Regions from separate parts of the Actinoplanes missouriensis 431 genome, predicted to be linked through region 1. Evidence: predicted binding sites of a transcription regulator. Region 1 holds the regulator's gene; each other region holds the start of a gene.
What was found. The regulator HrcA, encoded in region 1, represses chaperone genes, less so after heat shock. The targets are predictions, from matches to a motif close to GGTTNGCACNCTCNNNNNGAGNGTGCNAACC.

Region 1 (5,444 bases):
CCCCTCAACCGCACCCGCACCACCCACCTCCAACGCCTCAACTTCACCCTCGCCGCCTAACCACCGAATAAACCAGCAGGGTCAGTGCTGCCTGGCATCCGATTTGTCCGCACTGAGCGCCAGCCGGCATCGGCGTTTCCAAGATCTGCGAGCCAGAGGACCGCAAGACGCCCCCAAGGGCCGCGAGGTGCCACCCGGGACCGCGAAAGCGCCACCCAGGACCGCGAGACGCGACCCACGGCGCGCCCGGACCCGGCGCGCACCCGGACCCGGCACGCACCCGCTCAGCACGCACCCGAACCCGGCGCCACCCAACCCCGGCGGGACCCGGCTACCAGCGGGTCAGGCGGGTGGACAGCACGGATAGGGCTGCGACGCCTGCGGTCGAGGTTCGCAGGACGGCGGCGCCCAGGCGGACCGGCACGGCGCCCGCATCCTCGAACGCCTGGAGCTCCGGGTCGCTGATCCCACCTTCCGGGCCGACCACCAGCATGATCTCCCCGGCGGACGGGAGCGGCACCTCGGTCAGCCGCGACGTCGCCTCCTCGTGCAGCACGAACGCCGCGGCGGATTCGGACAGGCGGGACGCCACCTGCTTCGTCGAGCAGTCCGGGTCGCCGGCCACCAGGGGAAGCCAGGAGCGGCGTGCCTGTTTGGCGGCTTCACGGGCGGTGGCGGCCCACTTGTCACGGGCCTTGAAACCCCGGTCGCCGCGCCACTGGGCGACCGAGCGGGACGCCGCCCACGGGACGATCTCGTCGACGCCGACCTCGGTCATCGCCTGGACGGCGAGTTCGCCGCGGTCGCCTTTCGCGATGCCCTGGACCACGACCAGCCGGGGGTCGGCTGCCGGCTCCTGCGAGCGGGATGTGATCGACACGTCGACGCTGCCCTTGCCGACGGCGCTGACCTCGGCTTTTGCGGAGCCGCCCCGGCCGTCGGCGAGGATCAGGGTTTCGCCTGCCCGGAGCCGCTGCACGGTGGCGGCGTGGTGGCCCTCGGGGCCGTCGAGCGTGAACGACGAACCGGCGGGGAGACTCTCGACCAGAAACAGCGGCGCAGACACACCGGAGACGCTACGGGACTGAGAGAAGAGGGGCGCAACCACTCACGCACGTCGCCCGGCGCGGGGAGCGTCAGCGAACCCGCGCCGGGCCCTCGGCGGGAGCGACGGTCTGAACCCATCCAACCGCCCCACCCGCCGCCCAAAAGCGGACTGAAGGCCGCCCCCCTGCGCTGCGACAAATGTCTTTAATGCCCGTTGAAAGCGTCACGCATCCGGGAGAAGAAGCCGCCCTGCTTGGAGAGCTCGGCAACGTCCTCGCCGCGGGTTTTCGCGAAGTCGCGGAGCATGCGCTCCTGGTCGACGGTGAGCTTGGTCGGCGTCTTGACGTCGAGGTGCACGAAGAGTTCGCCGCGGCCCTGACCGCGCAGGTGCGGGACGCCCTTGCCGCGGATGCGGAGCGTGCTGGCCGGCTGGGTGCCGGCCTTGACCTCGATGTTCTCCTCGCCGTCCAGGGTCTTGATGGTCATCCTGGTGCCGAGGGCGGCCGCGGTCATCGGGAGCGTGACGCGGCAGTGCAGGTCGTCGCCCTTGCGGGAGTAGACGTCGTGCGGGCGCTCGTGGATCTCGACGTAGAGGTCGCCGGCGGTGCCGCCGCCGGGGCCGACCTCACCCTGCTGGGCCAGCCGGATGCGCATGCCGTCCTCGACGCCCGCCGGAATCTTCACGGTGAGGGAGCGGCGAGTCCTTATCCGGCCGTCACCGGCGCAGGTCGGGCAGGGGGTTGGGATGACCGTGCCGTGACCCTGGCAGTTGGAACAGGGGCGGGACGAGACCACCTGGCCGAGGAAGGTTCGCTGCACCGACTGGACCTCACCACGACCGGAGCAGACCTCACAGGTGGCGAGGTGCGTGCCGGGGGCGGTGCCGGCGCCGGAGCACTGGGTGCAGAGGACCGCGGTGTCGACGGTGATCGGCGCCTCGACGCCGAACGCGGTCTCCACCAGGTCGAGCTCGAGGCGCAGGATCGCGTCGGCGCCGGGACGGGTCCGCGGGCGCGGGCCACGGGAGCCACCACCGGCCGCCGTGCCGAAGAACGCGTCCATGATGTCCTGGAAGCCGACGAAAGGTCCCGCTCCACCGGGGCCGGGAGCGCCGCCGCCACCGGGCGCGAGCGGGTCGCCGCCGAGGTCGACGATCTGACGCTTCTGGTCGTCCGAGAGAACCTCGTAGGCCGCGTTGATCTCTTTGAACTTCTCGTGCGCCTCGGGGTCCGGGTTGACGTCGGGGTGGTACTGCCGAGCCAGTTTGCGGTAGGCGCGCTTGATCTCGTCGTCGGTGGCTTCCCGGCTCACGCCGAGAATTCCGTAGTAGTCCTTGGCCACGGGGTTTGGAGTCCTCAATGTCTGCGCGAATCCGTCAATTCTGTGCCAACAGGTCGCCAACGTACCGTGCCACTGCACGAACAGTAGCGATGGTGCCCGGGTAATCCATGCGGGTGGGCCCCAGAACACCGAGCCCACCAACGATCGTCGCACCCGGCCCGTAACCGCTGCTCACCACGGACGCGGACCGCAGGTTGTCGATCTCGTTCTCGTCGCCGATCCGGACCCGGGTGGTGCTCGGCTCCAGGTCGCCGATCAGCTTCAGCAAGATGACCTCTTCCTCGAGGGCTTCGAGGACGGGGCGCAGCGTGCCCTGGAAGTCCAGCACACCACCGCGGGTCAAATTGGCAGTACCGGCAAGCGCGAGGCGCTCCTCACTCCGCTCGACGAGCGTCTCGAGCAACACCGAGGCGAGACACGCCATCGTCGGGCGACGATCCGGAGCCGTCTCGTCGACGAGTTTCTGCACCAGGACCGGGGTGTCGGCGAGTTTCTGACCGGCCAGCTTCTCGTTCACCCGGCGGCGCATCTCCCACACGTCGTCCGGCGCGACCGGACCCGGCATCTCGACGAGCCGCTGCTCGACCCGCCCGGTGTCGGTGATCATCACGAGCGTGAGCCGGGTCGTGGAGATCGGCACCAGCTCGAGGTGACGGACCGCGGAGCGGGAGAGACTCGGGTACTGAACGACGGCGACCTGGCGGGTCAGCTGCGCCAGCAGCCGGACCGTGCGGTGCACCACGTCGTCGAGGTCGACGACGCCCACCATGAATCGCTCGATCGCGCGGCGCTCGGCCGGGCTCAGCGGCTTGATCCTGGTGAGCCGGTCGACGAAGAGACGGTAACCCGCGTCGGTGGGCACCCGGCCGGCACTGGTGTGCGGCTGCCGGATGTAACCCTCCTCCTCGAGGACCGCCATGTCGTTGCGCACGGTGGCCGGGGAGACGCCCAGTTGGTGCCGCTCGACGAGAGCCTTGCTGCCAACCGGCTCGCGGGTCTCGACGTAGTCCTGGACGATTGCCCGGAGCACCTCGAGCTTGCGGTCATCGAGACTCATATGACCCCTCCCCCTGTTGGCACTCCCGAAGACAGAGTGCCAGTCTACGTCGCCCGCGGCGGCAACGCGATGATCGAAAGTACGTAGGCTTCTCAGATCTTGAGCGGCGGGGCGGCCACGACCGGGTCGATCAGCGGCCTTAGCGTGGACATATGACCGAACCTCCTCGCCCGCCCGAGGGAAATGACCCCTATGGGCAGGTTCCTCCGCCCGGATATCAGCCCCCGCCCGGATATCAGCCCCCGCCTCCGCCCGGATACGGCCCGCCGCCCGGCTATCCGCCGCCGCAGGACTACGGCTACGGGTACGGCGGCTACCAGCAGGCCCCGTCCAGCGAAGACCGCACCTGGATCGTGCTGACCCACTTCATCAGCGCCCTCGTCGCGTTCCTCAGCAGCGGCGTGCTCGGCTGGATCATGCCGTTGATCAGCCTGCTCTCCCAGGGCTCCCGCTCGCCGGCCGTGCGCGCCGAGGCCGTGCAGGCGCTGAACTTCCAGATCCTCTGGTCGGTGCTCACGATCGTCGGCTGGGTGCTCACCTGCGTCCTGGTGGGCTGGCTCGTCATCCTGGTCACCTGGCTGATCGCCTGGATCGTCCCGCTGATCGCCGGCATCAAGGCGACCAGCGGCCAGCCCTTCCGTTACCCGATGAACGTCTCGATCATCAAATAACGTCGCGGATCACCGCGTCGGCCAGCAGACGGCCCTTCAGGGTCAGCACCAGCTGCCCCCGGTTGTGTGCGCCCTTGTCGAGCAACCCGCCGGCAAGGGCGCGCGCCGCTGCGGGCGCGTCCACCCGGTCGAGCGGGATGCCGTCACGCAGGCGGACCCGGAGCATCACGTCCTCCATGTGCCGGTCCTCCTCGGTGAGGACCTCCCGGGCCAGGCCCGGCGACTCGCCGCCGGCGAGCCTTTTCGCGTACGCCGACGGGTGCTTGACGTTCCACCAGCGGACCCCGCCCACGTGGCTGTGCGCGCCCGGCCCCAGGCCCCACCAGTCGGCGCCGGTCCAATACAGCAGGTTGTGCCGGCACTCGCCGCCCGGCTTGGCCCAGTTGGACACCTCGTACCACCCGAAGCCGGCCGCGGTGAGCGCCGCCTCGGCCGCCAGATAGCGATCGGCCGCCACGTCGTCCTCCGGGAACGGCAGCTCCCCCCGGCGCATCCGGGTCGCCATCCGGGTGCCGTCCTCGACGATCAGGGCGTACGCGCTCACGTGGTCGACGCCGGCCTCGATGACGGTCTTCAGCGATTTCTCGAAGTCGTCCGGGGTCTCGCCCGGGGTGCCGTAGATCAGGTCGAGGTTGACATGCTCGAAGCCGGCTTCGCGGGCCTCCAGGGCGGCCTGCGGCGCCCGGCCGGCGGTGTGCCTGCGGTCGAGGACGCGCAGGACGTTCTCGGCGGACGACTGCATGCCCAGCGAGATGCGGGTGAAGCCCGATCGCCGCAGCGTCTTGAGATACGCCAGATCGACGGATTCCGGGTTCGCCTCGGTGGTCACCTCGGCGCCGGCCGCCAATCCCCAGGTACGGTCGATGCCCTCCAGGATCCGAGCAAGATCATCCGCCGGGAGCAGCGTGGGCGTGCCCCCTCCGACGAAGACGGTGTCGACCATCTTCGGCTGGACGACCCGACCGGCGAGGGACAACTCACGCAGAACGGTCTCGGCGTACTCGTCACGGCTCGCCCCGCCGCCCAGCTCGCTCGCCGTGTACGTGTTGAAGTCGCAGTACCCGCAGCGGCTGGCACAGAAGGGGACGTGAACGTAGACGGCGAACCCGTTCTCGCCCACTCGCCGGGTCGCTTCAGCGGGAAGTGAGCCGTCGGTGGGTACGGGTTCGCCATCGGGGAGTGCGCCTGCCATCGGTCAAGCGTAGTTAAGGTTCCGGGCATGGATCCGGTCCGCACCCTGACTCTGGACAACCCCGGCAGCCGCAACGCGCTCTCCACCGCCGTGCTGCGCGGAATGCTCGACGACCTGGCCACGGCCGCCGCCGATC
Region 2 (5,444 bases), 540 kb from region 1:
GGTCCTGGTACACGACCTCGATACCCAGCGCGGAGGCGTCGCGCGGGGAGTGGATCGCGACCTCCTTGCCGTCGAAGGTGACCGTGCCCGCGTCGATGGTGTAGATGCCGCTGATGCACTTGACCAGCGTGGACTTACCGGCGCCGTTGTCGCCGACCAGGGCGGTGACCTCGCCCGGGTAGACGTTCAGCCCGACGTCGTGCAGGACCTGGACAGGACCGAAGCTCTTGTCGATCCCGCGCAGCTCCAGAAGGGGTGTCGCGGTCACTGATGGTTCTCCTTCGTTCGGTGACCGGTTTCGCCGGGGGCTCGACCACGTCGTCGTGTGTCTCCGCCGACTGTGGGAGGGGTGTCGCAACCGACTCCGGCGCCGCCCACGCTGACGTGGGCGGCGCCGGCCTCAGCCGTTACGACTCGGGTGGATCAGCGTCAGCTGATGCCCGCGTCGGTGCAGGCCTTGGCGAAGTCCGCGGTGCAGAGCTCCTCCTTGGTGACGAAGCCGTCCGCCACCACGTCCTTCACGTTCGCCTTGGTGATCGACTGCGGCTTCAGCAGCACCGACTTGACGTCCTTCTTGGACTCCGGGTCGGTGACGGTGCCGGTCGCCGAGCTCGGCGCCTGGCCCTTCGCCAGGGCGATCGCCAGCTCGGAGGCGGCGTCCGCCTCGTCCTTGATGGCCTTGTAGACCGTCATGCACTGGTCGCCGGCGAGGATGTTCTGCAGACCCTGGACGGTCGCGTCCTGGCCGGTGACCGGGACCTGGCCGTTCAGCTTGTTCTTCTTCAGCACCTGGATGGCCGCGTTGCCGAGACCGTCGTTGGCGGCGAGGACACCCTTGATGTCCTTGTTCGTGGTCAGCATCTGCTCGAAGAGCGTGCCGCCCTGAACGTTGTCCCAGTCCGGAACGTCCTGGTCCGGGCCCTTGACGTACTCGTTGGCGTCGAACTTGGGCTTGAGGATCGAGTCGTAGCCCTCCTTGAAGAGGGTGGCGTTGTTGTCGGTCGGCGAACCGTTCAGGTACGCCACGACCGGCTTGGTCGCCTTCTTCTCGGTGAGGCAGTCGATCAGACCCTGACCCTGCAGCTTGCCGACCTCGACGTTGTCGAAGGAGACGTAGTAGTCGGCGCCGCCGTTGAGGGTGAGGCGGTCGTAGTCGATGGTCGCGATGCCCGCGGCCTTCGCCTTGTCCAGCACGGCCTTGCCGGTGCCGGAGTCCAGGTTGACGATCATCAGAACCTTGACGCCGCTGGAGATCATGCCGTCCGCGATCGTCTGGAACTGGGTCTTGTCACCCTGCGCGTTCTGGATGTCGGCCTCCACACCGGCCGCCTTGAAGGCGTCGGTGAGGTACTTGAGGTCGGCGGTCGCCCAGCGCGCGGAGCTCTTGGTGTCCGGCAGGATCACACCGACCTTGCCGGCCGACGCGCCACTCGTGCTGCCGCTTCCGGCGTCGCCGCCGTCCTCGTTGCTGCCGCACGCGGCCATGCTTCCGGTGGCCAGGAGGCCGACCGCGGCAAGGGTGAACAGTCCCTTACGCATTCCTTATGTCCTTTCGGGGGGTAAATCCGGGGCCTTGGTTCGGATTTGGCAGGGCTGGTGCGCAGCCGCAGGGGTGGCACGGCGCCCTAGGACCGATGGATGAGGAACCGGTTTGTTGTGCCCGGCAACGTATTCCGGCGGTGGCCGAGAACACAAGCGGCAACGAAGATCTATCTCGTAACGAGGGATAACAATCCGGCAACACGACGCGGTTACCAGGGGCTACTCACGCCCGCCGAAAACATCACCGGATACACACACGGTGACGCTGCGTTGATGCGTTTACAGATACCGGGGAAACCGACGTTTTCCCGGTACGGCTAGGATGCGCTCGCCTCAGCCCCGGATGGGGGCCACCGTGGCGCTGGTCAGGCGGATGAGATCGGCCGGCGCGAGGGAGACCTGGAGGCCGCGTCGGCCCGCCGAGACGTACATCAGTTCGAGGCCCGGCGCCGTGTCGTCGATCACGGTGAGGAGTCGGCGGCGCTGCCCGAGCGGGCTGATGCCGCCACGGACGTAACCGCTGCTGCGCTCGGCGGCGGCCCGGTCGGCGAGGACCGCGCGCTTGCCCCCGGCGGCCTGCCCGAGCGCTTTCAGGTCAAGATCACCGGTCACCGGCACGACGCCGACCACCAGCTTCCCGTCGACCTCGGCGATCAGCGTCTTGAAGACCCGGGCCGGCTCGACACCCAGGAACTCGGCGACCAGGGCGCCGTAGTTGGGGGCGTCCGGCGACACCTCGTACGGATGGAGGGTGTGCGCGACCCGCTCGGCGGCCAGCAAGACGGTGGCCGGCGTGCCGGCCGCTTTCTTCGCCATGCCGGGCAGGCTACTCGTTCACGCGGTGGTAGTGATCAGCACCACCGGCGCGCCGTCGATCCGGGTCAGCACCAGGCCGGCGCCGTTCGGGCCGGCGAGCCGCAGGTCCTTGCGCAGCTGGTCGGGCACGAGCGCCGAGCCGCGCTTGCGGATCTCCAGGCGGCCGATCCCCCGCTCGCGCAGCAGCGTCCGCAGCTTCTTCAACGAGAACGGCAGCACGTCCGTCACACCGAGCCGCCGGGCGAACGGCGTGTCCACCGGGTCGTCGGTGTAGACGTAGGCGATCTCCGGGTCGCCCAGCCGGCCGTCCACCGTCGCGGCGAACTCGGCCACCAGGTGCGAGCGGACCACCGCCGGGTCCGGGTCGTAGAGGTACGCGCCGACCGGCCCCACCGGCGCGGCCGCCACTCCCGAGCCGGTCAGCTCACTGACGCCGCCCGGCTTGATCAGCGTCGCCCGCCGGGGCTCGCGCGCCAGCGGCCCGCACCAGAACGCCGCCTCGACCAGATCGCCGCCGACGCTGACCCACTCCCCCTCGGCGCCCGGCGGCAGCAGCGCGTGATCGATGCCGGGCGCCAGCTTCAGTGCGGTCAGCGGCACCCGGTCCGGCAGCGCGGCCACGAAGTCCCACGGCGGCGAATAGGACTTCGGGTCGAACACCCGGCCGCGCCCGGCCTGCCGCCGCGCCGGGTCGGCGAAGACCGCGTCGTATCTCTCCACCTCGACCGTCGTCGCGTCCGCGCACTCGACCGTGATCAGGCCGGCGAGGCCGAGCGCCTCGGCGTTGGCGGCGGCGACCGCTGCGGTCAGCGGGTCGGCGTCGACCGCGTGCACCCGGATGCCCTGCCGGGCCGCCGCGATCGCGTCGGTGCCGAGGCCGCAGCCGAGATCCGCCATCGAGCGAGCGCCCGCCGCGGCGAGACGAGCGGCACGCCGGGCGGCCACCTCGGCCCGGGTGGCCTGCTCCAGCCCCGGACGGGTGAAGAACATCCGGGTGGCGTCCGGCCCGAATTTCATCGCCGCGCGGCCGCGCAAACTAGCCTGGGTCAAGGCGGCCGCGGCGAGTTCCGCGCCGATGCCCCGGGCGCGCACGGCCGAGGCGGCGGCGAGTGGCTCGGCGTCACCGAGCTCGGCCGCCACGGCCAGGGCTTCGGCTCCGGCGGGGGTCAGCAGACGAGACAGCAACTCAGGGGTCACGACAGGCATTCTCCCCGGCGTGACAGGCTGGCACTCTGGTTGACGGAGTGCTAGTTCCGGAATAGTCTCCGGTTAGCACTCTCACCATGAGGGTGCCAGCCGCCCGGCCCGTCCGTGCGGTTAGGCGCCAGGCGGACCGGCACCCGCGACGACGGCCCCGCCCGGTGGCATGAGGCATCAGACCGGCCTGGCACATGGCCGGCGAAACCTGTACCCAGGAGGGTATGCCCGTGACTACCGCGACCAAGGTTGCGATCAAGCCGCTCGAGGACCGCATCGTGGTCCAGGCGAACGAGGCTGAGACCACGACCGCTTCCGGCATCGTGATCCCCGACACCGCCAAGGAGAAGCCGCAGGAGGGCACCGTCCTCGCTGTCGGCCCCGGCCGGATCGACGACAAGGGCAACCGCGTCCCGCTCGACGTCAAGGTCGGCGACGTGGTCCTCTACTCGAAGTACGGCGGCACCGAGGTCAAGTACGCCGGCGAGGAGTACCTGGTGCTCTCCGCCCGCGACGTCCTCGCGGTCATCGAGAAGTAAGACCTGACTGATTGCGCTGGCGCCCTGTTCCGATGACTCGGGGCAGGGCGCTGGTGCGTGAAGGGACCATAGATGGCGAAGATTCTCAGCTTCTCTGACGACGCCCGGCACCTGCTGGAGCACGGGGTCAACACGCTCGCCGACACGGTCAAGGTCACCCTCGGGCCGCGCGGTCGCAACGTCGTCCTGGACAAGAAGTTCGGCGCTCCCACGATCACCAACGATGGTGTGACCATCGCCAAGGAGATCGAGCTCACCGACCCGTACGAAAACCTTGGCGCGCAGCTCGTCAAGGAGGTGGCGACCAAGACCAACGACGTCGCCGGCGACGGGACCACCACCGCGACCGTGCTCGCGCAGGCGCTGGTCCGTGAGGGCCTGCGCAACGTGACCGCGGGCGCCAACCCGATCGGCCTCAAGCGGGGCATGGACAAGGCCAGCGAGGTCGTGTCCAAGGCGCTGCTGGCGAAGGCCGTCGAGGTCGCCGACCACAAGGCGATCGCGAACGTGGCCACCATCTCGGCCCAGGACGCCACCATCGGCGAGCTGATCGCCGAGGCGATGGACCGGGTCGGCCGCGACGGTGTCATCACCGTCGAGGAGGGCTCGGCGATGCTGACCGAGCTCGAGGTCACCGAGGGTCTGCAGTTCGACAAGGGCTTCATCTCGCCGAACTTCGTGACCGACGCCGAGTCGCAGGAGGTCGTCCTCGAGGACGCGTTCATCCTGCTGACCACGCAGAAGATCTCCAGCATCGAGGAGCTGCTCCCGCTGCTGGAGAAGGTGCTGCAGGCCGGCAAGCCGCTGCTGATCGTCGCCGAGGACGTCGAGGGCCAGGCGCTCTCCACGCTCGTGGTGAACGCGCTCCGCAAGACCATCAAGGTCGCCGCGGTGAAGGCTCCGGGCTTCGGTGACCGCCGCAAGGCGATCCTGCAGGACCTCGCGATCGCGACCGGCGGCGAGCTGATCGCCCCCGAGCTCGGCTACAAGCTCGACCAGGTCGGCATCGAGTCGCTGGGCAGCGCCCGGCGGATCGTCGTCGACAAGGAGAACACCACGATCGTCGACGGCGGCGGCAACAAGGCCGACGTCACCGACCGGGTCGCCCAGATCCGCAAGGAGATCGAGGCCTCCGACTCCGACTGGGACCGGGAGAAGCTCCAGGAGCGTCTCGCGAAGCTCGGCGGCGGCATCGCGGTGATCAAGGTCGGCGCGGCCACCGAGGTCGAGATGAAGGAGCGCAAGCACCGCATCGAGGACGCCATCGCGGCGACCAAGGCGGCAGTCGAGGAAGGCACCGTCCCCGGTGGCGGCGCCGCTCTCGCGCAGGTCTCCAAGGAGCTCGAGGAC
Region 3 (5,444 bases), 1.7 Mb from region 1:
GCCACCGGCCTGGCCGCCACGGGCTTGACCACGGCGGGCTTGACCACGGCGGCCAGGCCGGTGGCGGCGGATCCGGCCGTCGCCCGGCGGTCCCCTGCCACGATCGTCTACACGCCTGTGCCGGGGTTCGCGAGCGGCACCGACAGCTTCACCTACACGATCGGCGACGACCGGGGCGGCACCGCGACCGGCACCATCACCATCCGGGTCGTCGCGGCCGCTGACCCCCTGCCGGTCACCGGCCACGACCTGATGTCGCTGGCCCGGATCAGCACGGCCGCCATCCTGACCGGGACCGGCCTCTACATCCTGAGCAGGCCTCCCGCCCGCGGGCCCCGCCCGCACGCCGGCTGAGCCCACCCCCGCGCCGCTCACGCCCCGCCCGGACCGCCCCGCGCCGCGCTCGCATCCGCCCCGACCGCCCCCGCGCCGCTCACGCCCCGCCCGGACCGCCCCCGCGCCGCTCTCGCACCCGCCCCGACCGCCCCCGCGCCCGCCTGCGGACAGCGAAAAGGGCGGCCCGCCGAAGCGGACCGCCCTTTTTCTAAGACTGGACTCAGAAGTCCATGTCACCGCCGCCCGGGGCGCCGGCCGGAGCCGGGTTCTTCTCGGGCTTGTCGGCCACGACGGCCTCGGTGGTGAGGAACAGCGCGGCGATCGACGCGGCGTTCTGCAGCGCCGAACGGGTGACCTTGGCCGGGTCGATGATGCCCGCGGCCAGCAGGTCCACGTACTCGCCGGTCGCGGCGTTCAGACCGTGACCCGCGGAGAGGTTGCGCACCTTCTCCACAACGACGCCACCCTCGAGGCCGGCGTTCACGGCGATCTGACGCAGCGGGGCGTCGAGCGCGACCTTGACGATGTTCGCACCGGTCGCCTCGTCGCCGACCAGGTCCAGCTTGTCGAACGCGGTCTTGCCGGCCTGAACCAGCGCGACGCCACCACCGGGGACGATGCCCTCCTCGACGGCCGCCTTCGCGTTGCGAACGGCGTCCTCGATGCGGTGCTTGCGCTCCTTGAGCTCGACCTCGGTGGCCGCGCCGACCTTGATCACCGCAACGCCGCCGGCCAGCTTGGCCAGGCGCTCCTGCAGCTTCTCACGGTCGTAGTCGGAGTCCGAACGCTCGATCTCGGCGCGGATCTGGTTGACCCGGCCCTGGATCTGCTCGCCGTTGCCGGCGCCGTCCACGACGGTGGTCTCGTCCTTGGTGATGACGACCTTGCGGGCCTGGCCCAGCAGGGACAGGTCAGCGGCGTCGAGCTTGAGGCCGACCTCTTCGCTGATGACGGCACCACCGGTCAGGATGGCGATGTCCTCCAGCATGGCCTTGCGGCGGTCACCGAAGCCGGGGGCCTTGACGGCGACCGACTTGAAGGTGCCACGGACCTTGTTGACGACCAGGGTGGCCAGGGCCTCGCCCTCGACGTCCTCGGCGATGATGACCAGCGGCTTGCCGGACTGCATGACCTTCTCGAGGATCGGCAGCAGGTCCTTGACCGCGGAGATCTTGCTGTTCGCGATGAGGATGTAGGGGTCGTCGAAGACGGCCTCCATCCGCTCGGCGTCGGTCATGAAGTAGGCCGAGATGTAGCCCTTGTCGAAGCGCATACCCTCGGTGAGCTCGAGCTCGAGGCCGAAGGTGTTGCTCTCCTCGACGGTGATGACGCCTTCCTTGCCGACCTTGTCCATGGCCTCGGCGATGATCTCGCCGACCGTGGAGTCACCGGCGGAGATGGAGGCGGTGGAGGCGATCTGCTCCTTGGTCTCCACGTCCTTGGCGAGCTGCTGCAGGCCCTCGGAGACGCTGGCGACAGCAGCCTCGATGCCCCGCTTCAGGGCCATCGGGTTCGCGCCCGCGGCCACGTTGCGGAGGCCCTCACGGACCAGCGCCTGGGCGAGGACGGTCGCGGTCGTCGTGCCGTCACCGGCGACGTCGTCCGTCTTCTTCGCGACCTCCTTGACCAGCTCAGCGCCGATCTTCTCGTACGAGTCCTCGAGCTCGATCTCCTTGGCGATGGATACACCATCGTTGGTGATCGTGGGGGCGCCCCACTTCTTCTCGAGAACGACGTTGCGACCCTTGGGGCCGAGCGTCACCTTGACCGCGTCAGCGAGCTGGTTCATGCCCCGCTCGAGGCCCCGACGAGCCTCCTCGTCGAATGCGATGATCTTGGCCATACGGCGTTGTCCTCCCGGACATCCGCGGTGCCGGGCCTCGTCGGCCCCGCTCTCCGCACGTTGAGGAAGTCTGCGGACGTCACCACCTGGCGATGTGACGTCCTCAGGCCGAGCCGGATAGCCCGCGACGACCGGTTTCGTGCCGCGGCGCCGATGGCAGCGCTGCGACCGGAACCCCACCGTCCCGACCTGTTGGCACTCACTGGGCGCGAGTGCCAATGACTTGTTTAGCACTCCCGGGTACCGAGTGCAAGAAAACCCATCTTCCCGCGAAACCTCGGTACCGGACCGGTAATCCGATAAGGATCTTGAAAGCGCAGGTCAGGGTTGCCCGGGCGGGGGCCGGCGGGTATGGAGGACGTCATGGACAACTGGACCGTACGCCGGGTCACACCAGAAGACGCGGGACGGATGCGAGCGCTGCGCCTGGAGATGCTCGCGGACAGCCCGCTCGCCTTCCTGGAGACCCTGGCCCAGGCCGCGGCCCGGCCGCACGAGAGCTTCCGGCACCGGATCCGGCAGTCCTCCTCCGGGTCCGAGACGGCCCAGTTCATCGCCGAGCCGCCCGGCGCGCCGTTCATCGGACACGCCGGCGGAACCGTGCTGCCCGACGAGCCGCACTGCACGGTCGTCTTCGCGGTGTACATCACCCCCGCGCACCGGGGCGGCAAGGCGCTCGCGCAGCTCGTCGACGCGGTGGCCGACTGGTCGCTGGCGTGCGGCCGCAACGAACTGATGCTGGAGGTGGTGGTCGGCAACGAGCGCGCTGTCCGGGCGTACCAGAAATTGGGTTTCGCCGACACCGGTGTGCGCCTGCCGCACCCCACCGTGCCGGTGCTCACCGAGCTGCAGATGCGCCGGCGGATCTGATGAGACCGCGGGCCCGGACCGTGCTGACCGCCGCGAACGGCACCACCGCGGCGGGATTGCTGATCGCGAAACTCACCGGCTCCACGATCAAACGAGGCCCGGGCGGCATCCTGATCGCCGAGGGTTACCGGTTCCGGAAACCGCCGGCCTCCTGCTTCACCATCGGTTCAGTGATCATCACGAAGAGGTCCGCTGAATGGTTGCTGGACCCCCGGCGCGAGCGCCTGCTGGCCCACGAGACCCGGCACGCCGATCAGTACGCCGTGCTCGGGCCGCTCTTCTGGCCGGCGTACTGGATCGCCTGCGGATGGTCGATCACGCTGACCACGTCGTTCGGGGTGCGCAACTACTTCGAGAAGAGGGCCGGGCTCGCGGACGGGAACTATCCCGAGTTCGAGCCGCTGCGGCCCTGGATCCAGCGGGTTCTCCGCCGGTCGTGATCGATTTTGGTCGGGAGGACGGACGCACAGCGCCTCCGGCACGAAGCCATGTGGGTCAGCGCTGGATCGTTGGGTCCCTCGGAGATTGTCGCCAATGTCCAGGTGAGGGGCCGCTTACGGCGTCGCGTCCTCCCGCGTAGAGCATCCTGCCCATCCGGAGATCGGATCGCAAGTCCTCCGAGGAGGGATTTTCAACAACCGGCAGAGATGCGGTTACTGAGCGTCATCCTCGGTTCATCCGAGCAGGCCGGCTTCGCGCGCGCCACGCAGCGACGGCTTGATGGTGTGCGTCGGTCCAACCTGGCCCGCGACCGCGTCCAGAGTCTTCAGGCCCTCGCCGGTGTTGTAGACGACGGTCTCCTTGGCCGGATCGAGCTTCCCGGCCTCCACCAGCTTCTTCAGTACGGCCACAGTGGTGCCACCGGCCGTCTCGGCGAAGATGCCGGTGGTCTCGGCGAGCAGCCGGATGCCGGCGCGGATCTCCTCGTCGTCGGCGTAATCCATCCAGCCACCGGTGCGCTTGACCGCCTCGATCGCGTACGGCCCGGCGGCCGGGTCGCCGATGTTCAGCGACTTCGCGATGCCGGTCGGCTTCACCGGCGTGATCACGTCGGTGTCGTTGTGCAGCGCCGTGGCGATCGGGTTGCAGCCGGCCGACTGGGCGCCGAACACCGTCCAGCCGCCCTCCGGCGCCTCCACGAGTCCGATCTCGACCAGCTCGCTGAACGCCTTGTCAATCTTGGTGAGCAGCTCGCCGGACGCCATCGGGACGACCACCTGCGCCGGGATACGCCAGCCCAGCTGCTCGGCGACCTCGTACCCCAGGGTCTTGGAGCCCTCGGCGTAGAACGGGCGCACGTTCACGTTCACGAACGCGGTGTCCTCGAACTCGTCGGTCTCCACCAGCTCGCTGCAGAGACGGTTCACGTCGTCGTACGAGCCCTCGATCGCGACCAGGTCACCGCCGTACACCGCGGTGGTGATGATCTTGCCCTGCTCCAAGTCGGACGGGATGAACACGATGCTCGGCACACCGGCGCGAGCCGCGTGCGCCGCCACCGAGTTCGCCAGGTTGCCGGTCGAGGCGCAGGAGAACCGCTTGAAGCCCAGCTCCTGGGCCGCGGTCAGGGCCACCGAGACGACCCGGTCCTTGAAGGAGTGCGTCGGGTTCTGCGAGTCGTCCTTCACCCACAGCGGCGCGGTCAGGCCGACCGCGGCGGCCAGCGCCGGGGCGGAGACCAGCGGGGTCAGTCCGGGGTCGAGGGTCACCCGGGTGGCCGGGTCCTGCCCGGCCGGGAGCAGCGCCGCGTAGCGCCAGATGTTCTGCGGGCCCGCCTCGATCTCGGCCCGGGTCACCCGCGCGAGAGCCGCCTCGTCGTACGCGACCTCGAGCGGGCCGAAACACTCGTAACAAGCGTGCTGGGCGGCGAGCGGGTACTCCGCGGCGCAGGCGCGGCAGATGAGGCCGCGAGCGGGGGAGGTGGGGGTAGCAGTGGGTGCGCTGACGGCAGACGTCATCGAGGCCTTCCTCTCATCTTTCCCCGCGGCGACCTGCCGGAACGGGGACGGAATTAGCACCTGCCGAGCGGGTGGGCCTCGTCATCGAGACACGCGCGGTGGTTGCCGGGGCTTCAACGGGCCGTTCCCTCTGCCCCTCTGGATGAGGTATTCAGTTGTTTCCCGAAGCTTACGACGAGAGTCCGCGATCTTCACCACGAGTTCCCGAGGTGTGAGCGACTTCCCTCCGGCACGCTCCTCCGCGACCTTGGCAGGTCCTGCCCGCGTGGCAGCCACTACTCGCCTGGATCGCCCCGGGCGGGGCAATGCCACTTAGCTGATATTCAGTGGCAGGTCCGGCCGTCCGGTCCGGTGATCATGATCCGTCGGGACCTGTCGCTCGTGCCGCCAGGTCACACCCGTGATCGACTGAGGTTGAGCGGCGTGGGACAGGCGGC

Region 2: a site for HrcA is predicted at 3,626-3,656, ahead of groES (co-chaperone GroES). Genes of this name have one in related genera too.
Region 3: a site for HrcA is predicted at 2,370-2,400, ahead of groL (chaperonin GroEL). Genes of this name have one in related genera too.

Annotation. Positions count from the first base shown of each region.
Region 1 covers NC_017093.1:1,256,470-1,261,913, reverse strand. Annotated here, with positions in the region: gene AMIS_RS05935 (IS1182 family transposase) at 1-60, shown strand, start outside; gene AMIS_RS05930 (16S rRNA (uracil(1498)-N(3))-methyltransferase) at 332-1,066, opposite strand; gene dnaJ (molecular chaperone DnaJ) at 1,252-2,388, opposite strand; gene hrcA (heat-inducible transcriptional repressor HrcA) at 2,423-3,445, opposite strand; gene AMIS_RS41485 (DUF4870 domain-containing protein) at 3,598-4,116, shown strand; gene hemW (radical SAM family heme chaperone HemW) at 4,109-5,308, opposite strand; gene AMIS_RS05905 (enoyl-CoA hydratase-related protein) at 5,336-5,444, shown strand, end outside.
Region 2 covers NC_017093.1:715,651-721,094, reverse strand. Annotated here, with positions in the region: gene AMIS_RS03460 (ATP-binding cassette domain-containing protein) at 1-268, opposite strand, end outside; gene AMIS_RS03455 (sugar ABC transporter substrate-binding protein) at 430-1,539, opposite strand; gene ybaK (Cys-tRNA(Pro) deacylase) at 1,876-2,358, opposite strand; gene AMIS_RS03445 (class I SAM-dependent methyltransferase) at 2,377-3,564, opposite strand; gene groES (co-chaperone GroES) at 3,780-4,094, shown strand; gene groL (chaperonin GroEL) at 4,167-5,444, shown strand, end outside.
Region 3 covers NC_017093.1:8,321,310-8,326,753, forward strand. Annotated here, with positions in the region: gene AMIS_RS38020 (Ig-like domain-containing protein) at 1-354, shown strand, start outside; gene groL (chaperonin GroEL) at 557-2,179, opposite strand; gene AMIS_RS38030 (GNAT family N-acetyltransferase) at 2,543-3,049, shown strand; gene AMIS_RS38035 (hypothetical protein) at 3,049-3,489, shown strand; gene thrC (threonine synthase) at 3,724-5,007, opposite strand; SAM riboswitch class I at 5,018-5,156, opposite strand.